Regions from separate parts of the Moritella viscosa genome, predicted to be linked through region 2. Evidence: riboswitches for the same ligand, from Rfam matches in the RefSeq annotation. Region 2 holds a riboswitch; the other holds the start of a gene.
What was found. Region 2 has a riboswitch for thiamine pyrophosphate ahead of thiC (phosphomethylpyrimidine synthase ThiC). Riboswitches for the same ligand answer to the same signal wherever they lie in the genome.

Region 1 (3,216 bases), on a different contig from region 2:
GGAAATGCGCTTAACTCGTTTTAATGACGGTAAATAAAGCCATTGATCATCCGCTTTATTGATATGTGAAAAAGAAAGAAAAGCAGTACCTTTACGGTCTGCGGGTTTATCAAAAATAGTCAAACCTTTATCACCATCATCAACAACCTCTAGACTTTTTATTCGTATTTCTCGAATACTTTCCTTCCCTTTTGCATTACGCAGTACCATAGTGGTTTGCTGGATACTATCATTCCACCCAGAATCCCTTACCTTACGCTCTTTTGCGATAGCAAAACCTTTTTCTTCTGACGTTTGAGCTTGAGCAGTAATAAAACCGCTTGTCATAAACACAGAGATAGCTAAGACACCTGCGGTATATTTTTTATCCAACATAATAATTCCCTTTATTTTTCCCAACACTTATCTGAGCCCCTTTTGGTCGACAAGACAAACTAAAATGATACGTTCAAAGTTATCAAGCGATTCATTAATACGAACAATGACTTATCTATTTTAGGTTATCACATTGACTGGATATAACCTCACAAATATAACGTAACAACCTGTTTTGTAAGGGCTGTAAAAATAAAATTAAGCACAGTAAAACGTGATAACAGTATTACCTCTGCGATGAAATTTCATGGGGGATGGGAACAACGGGAATGAACTTAAAAGGATTTACTAAAACTTATGCATGATTTGCCTTCGATATATAGCAAATCATGGCCTACTCATATTGGTGTTGTTTGTATCAAGTAACAACACCAATAATATATAAAAAATAAATCTAGCCGCAATATTATTGCGCTAAACGAACTTCATTTGCTTCAATGTTTAATTCTGCAAGCTTATTAAGTAGTGCTTCTATATTTTTCTTCCCTGAACCTTCATTGGCCATTTGGAGGCGCGCAACACCAGAGAATGCATCACCAAAAGTAGCTGTATGTGGGGCCTTCACTACTTCATCAAGTATCACTTTACCGCTTAAAGTATCTGTCAACGTGTAGTTAACTTTTGTCGTGACTGTCATATCAAGGCCAAACAATGGCTGTTCAACGTCCACAATTTTAGCTGATAGTTGATATTTTCCCTTTTCAGAGAAAAGTCCTTGCTCTAATAGGCTCTCTTTAATTGCACCAGAAAAAGCAACATCACTAATTTCAGATGTCCAAGCAGCATTTGTATCCTCACCACCCGAAACTGACGACAAGGCCAAGTTATTTTGTACTGCTGCTGGATATACTTTTTGTTCGCCTTGATACACCATATTCTCAACCTGTGCACCCGATGCGCAACCAACTAAGTATAAACACGTTGCAATTGCCAATGTCTTTTTAACTACGTTCATTTTCATCATTCCTTTGTTTTTATAATAATCAAGAGTCGTACCTACAATTTATTTACCCCTTACAAACCGTAAGAGATAAAATATTATCACGTTGATTTTATTCGTATTAGCCTTTATAGCAAGCATATTCCATGCTCCTTTTTAGGTAATTGTGACAGTGCCTACAAATAATAATATATTAATCAAAAACAACATTATCCATTATAAAAGACACTAAAATTCGAACAATCATATCAATAGCTTAATTGTTTGATTGCGATTTCAACAAAACTTGTTACTATTGCAACACATATAGTCGGGGGGCCTAATAGGCTGAGATCGCATATTTATTGCGAGACCCGTTGAACCTGATTCAGTTAACACTGACGTAGGGAACTATCGATCTTGCTTCTCATGATTTGACCTTCTGCGTCTCTCAATCTTTGGCTTGATAAAGTTCCTGTGCGCCAGCCCTAGGAATATTTATGCTAAAGGTTATAACAAACATATCAACACCAATTGTATTAACCATTGCAGGGTCAGATAGCGGTGGCGGTGCTGGTATTCAAGCAGATATCAAAGCAATATCAGCAACTGGCAGTTATGCTTGTTCTGCAATCACCGCAATCACTGCGCAAAACACTCTCGGTGTATCCGCAATTTTTCCCATCCCACTTGAACATATCGAAAAACAACTCGATGCCGTATTTAGCGATTTAAACGTCGTGGCAGTGAAAGTTGGAATGCTTGCTGACTGCGATATTATCAACGTCGTCGCCGCTAAAATTAAGCAATTTAAGCCAGCATTTTTAGTTGTTGACCCAGTTATGATTGCTACTAGCGGCGACTTACTGCTTAAAGAATCAGCGATCAGTACGCTTAGATCAGAGCTACTACCACTTGCTGACTTAATCACCCCTAACCTACCCGAAGGAGCTGCTTTAATTGGTTCAGATGTGCCTACCAATGAAGATGAAATGGGCAGCATGATTAGCGAATTGCGTCAGCTTAATGTCAATGCAGTACTATTAAAAGGCGGTCACTTAGAGCAAGATGACAACAGTAACGATTTACTCATCTTCCAAGACCATGTGGAACAGTTAACCGCAAAACGCATTAATACCCACAATACGCACGGCACTGGCTGTACGCTATCCTCAGCAATCGCATCCTACTTAGCCCAAGGCTATGATCTACTGCAAGCTGTGAAGTTAGCTAAGCAATACATCTCCAACGCCATTGCTCACGCGGATGAATTAGATATAGGTAGCGGCCACGGTCCGGTTAATCACTTCTTTACTGGTCATGCTGATGTCTAGCACCTCGCAGACAAAGCTAAAATCGGAAGATAGCCTTGCGGTAAACATCGCGATTAAGAACGGTTATTTACATTATAACGACAGTATTGACCCCGTATTAAACAAGCTGAACATGACGGTGCCAGCTCGGCAGTGGACCTGTATTTTAGGGCGTAGCGGCAGTGGTAAAACCTCACTACTGCGTTACCTTGCAGGGCTGTTAGATCATAAAATAATGTGGTCAGGAGAACTATCAGTTAACGCGAATAACTTAGTTCAACCAGACTTAACCAATCAAATTGCTTACATGGCACAGCAAGATTTATTGCTACCTTGGTTGTCCGTGCTCGACAATGTCATGTTAAGCAGTAAATTCGGCACTGAAAAATCAGCACCAAAAACTGACAAAGCACTCGATCTACTGGCTAAGGTCGGTCTTGCTGATAATGCCAATCGTTTTCCGCAACAACTGTCTGGAGGCATGCGTCAACGCGTGGCACTGGCAAGAACATTAATGCAAGACAAACCCGTTGTATTAATGGACGAGCCCTTTTCAGCCTTAGATGCCGTGACTCGTTATCGATTACAAGACCTCGCTTGTGAATTGTT
Region 2 (3,216 bases):
CCTTACGGTTCTGTTGTTGAATATAAAGACGGCGCAGCTGTTGAGTCTGGTAGCATTATTGCTAACTGGGACCCGCATACTCACCCAATCATCACCGAGGTGGCAGGTCAAATTAAGTTTGTTGACTTAATTGATAGTATCACGGTTACTAAGCAAACTGATGATCTAACTGGTCTATCTAGCACGGTAATTCTGGATCCTGCAGCACGTGTTGCCGCTGGTAAAGATTTACGTCCTATGGTTAAACTTGTTGATGCAGCAGGTAATGATTTATTCATTCCTGGTACAGAAGTTATTGCACAATACTTCTTACCTTCAAATGCAATCGTTAACTTAGAAGATGGCGCATTAGTGACTATTGGTGAAGCGTTAGCGCGTATTCCTCAAGAAAGCTCGAAAACACGTGATATTACGGGTGGTCTACCACGCGTAGCGGATCTGTTTGAAGCTCGTCAGCCAAAAGATGCTGCTATTTTAGCGGAAATCTCAGGTACTATTAGTTTCGGTAAAGAAACTAAAGGTAAACGTCGTCTAGTTATCACACCTACTGATGGTGCTGAAGCTTACGAAGAGATGATCCCTAAATGGCGTCACTTGAACGTGTTCGAAGGTGAGAAGGTTGCTAAAGGTGAAGTTATCGCCGATGGTCCTGAATCAGCACACGATATTCTACGTCTACGTGGTATTAGCCATGTTGCGAACTATATCGCGAACGAAGTTCAAGAAGTATACCGTTTACAAGGCGTAAAGATTAACGATAAGCACATTGAAACTATCGTTCGTCAAATGCTACGTAAAGCTAACGTAATCTCTGCTGGTGATAGTAACTTCTTACCAGGTGAGCAAGCTGAAGTTTCACGTCTGAAAATTGCTAACCGTCAGCTAGAAGCTGAAGGCAAGCAACCAGCCGTGTTCCAACACATGCTTATGGGTATTACTAAAGCGTCTCTTGCAACTGAATCATTTATCTCAGCTGCATCGTTCCAAGAAACAACACGTGTTCTAACAGACGCTGCTGTTCATGGTAAGATTGATGACCTTCGTGGTCTGAAAGAGAACGTTATCGTTGGTCGTCTGATCCCTGCAGGTACAGGCTTCTCTTATCACCAAGAACGTGCGAAAAAACGTGCTGGTAAAGTAGAAGAAGTAATGCAAGAAATCACTACTGATGAAGCTGAACAGAACTTAGCAAACCTACTAAATAACCTTTAATTGATTTGCTGAATGCAATTAAAGTCGTGTGTAAGTGATGACAGACCCACTGATTCACTTACACATAGTTATTAGATAGTAAAGGCGCCCTTTTATAGGGCGCTTTTTTTTGCTTGTTTTTTAGCGCAATACCAGTCTATACTCCGATACATCTTGTCGGAGTGCTTTAGGGCTGAGACCATTTAATAATGGGATCCGTGGAACCTGATCAGGCTAATACCTGCGTGAGGAAACAAGAGTGATTAATATGAATATTATTCGTGTGATTGTAAGCTAGCCATAGGGAAATCAGGCCGCTTACTGTTACATTTACGATCAATATATCTATATCACTACTCTCCATACTCAACGACAAGCAATCATCTTATTAGAAAGGAATGAGTGCTATGTCTACTACCAATATAAATCAAAGCAGTAATACCAAAAAACTAACTCGCCGTGAAAATCGCGAAAATGCACAAGAGTTTATTAATAATCTCAGTTGTGAACCGTTTCCTAATTCAGAAAAATTTCATCTCACAGGTAGTCGTGACAATATTCAAGTGGCGATGCGGAAAATCAATCTGGACGAGACGTTAGTCGCAGGCAGTAAAGACGATCCGGTTTATGAGCAAAATGAATCTATCCCCGTTTACGATACATCGGGTCCCTATACCGATCCGGCTATTGAAATAAACGTACACCAAGGCTTACCAAAATTAAGACAACAATGGATCGCAGAGCGTAACGATATTGAAGCATTAGAGATCGTTACTTCGCACTTTGCCCAGCAGCGTCTTGCTGATGACGGCATTGACCATATCCGCTTTGAGCATTTACCAAAACCATTGAAAGCCATTGATGGTCAAAATGTCACCCAGATGCATTACGCACGTAAAGGGATCATTACTCCAGAAATGGAATACATCGCGATCCGTGAAAACATGGGACGTGAGTTGATCCATAACGAGCTGTTATTAAAACAACATGCCGGCAATGATTTTGGTGCCAGTATTCCGGAAAAAATCACAGGTGAATTTGTCCGTGATGAAGTAGCGCGTGGTCGTGCGATCATCCCTGCCAACATCAATCATCCAGAATCTGAGCCGATGATCATCGGTCGTAACTTTCTTGTAAAAGTAAACGCCAACATTGGTAATTCGTCAGTCACATCATCGATTGAAGAAGAAGTCGAGAAGCTAGTATGGGCGACACGCTGGGGTGCTGACACGGTAATGGACTTATCCACAGGCCGTAATATTCATGAAACGCGTGAGTGGATCCTCCGTAATTCACCTGTGCCGATTGGTACTGTGCCGATCTATCAGGCTCTAGAGAAGGTAAATGGGATCGCCGAGGATCTTACTTGGGAAGTATTCCGCGATACCTTGATCGAACAAGCTGAGCAAGGTGTTGACTACTTTACTATTCATGCTGGCGTATTGCTTCGATATGTACCAATGACGGCAAAACGTCTTACCGGGATCGTGTCGCGTGGTGGCTCGATTATGGCGAAATGGTGTTTGACGCATCATAAAGAAAACTTTGCTTATGACCATTTCGAAGAAATCTGTGCGATTTGTAAAGCTTATGATGTATCTCTGTCATTAGGTGATGGCATGCGTCCAGGTTGTGCGGCTGATGCGAATGATGAAGCCCAATTTGCTGAATTAGAAACCTTAGGTGAGTTAACGAAGGTCGCGTGGGAACAAGACGTACAAGTTATTATCGAAGGCCCAGGTCATATCCCAATGCACATGATTAAAGAGAATGTTGAAAAGCAGCTCGATATTTGTCATGAAGCGCCTTTTTATACCTTAGGTCCACTGACAACCGATATCTCACCGGGCTACGATCACTTTACGTCGGGTATTGGTGCTGCGCAAATCGGTTGGTACGGTTGTGCAATGTTGTGTTATGTGACACCCAAAGAACATTTAGGCCTACCGAATAAAGAAGACGTTAAGCAAGGTATGATCACTTATAAGATCTCTGCGCATGCGGCTGATTTAGCGAAAGGTTTCC

Region 1: it holds a riboswitch for thiamine pyrophosphate, as region 2 does, so the genes downstream of both, thiD (bifunctional hydroxymethylpyrimidine kinase/phosphomethylpyrimidine kinase) here and thiC (phosphomethylpyrimidine synthase ThiC) in region 2, are expected to answer to the same signal.

What each region holds. Positions count from the first base shown of each region.
Region 1 covers NZ_FPLG01000039.1:46,364-49,579, reverse strand. The annotation lists gene BT797_RS06345 (outer membrane lipoprotein-sorting protein) at 1-375, opposite strand, end outside; gene BT797_RS06340 (hypothetical protein) at 782-1,330, opposite strand; TPP riboswitch at 1,617-1,721, shown strand; gene thiD (bifunctional hydroxymethylpyrimidine kinase/phosphomethylpyrimidine kinase) at 1,795-2,628, shown strand; gene BT797_RS06330 (ABC transporter ATP-binding protein) at 2,621-3,216, shown strand, end outside.
Region 2 covers NZ_FPLG01000099.1:54,281-57,496, forward strand. The annotation lists gene rpoC (DNA-directed RNA polymerase subunit beta') at 1-1,212, shown strand, start outside; TPP riboswitch at 1,360-1,461, shown strand; gene thiC (phosphomethylpyrimidine synthase ThiC) at 1,590-3,216, shown strand, end outside.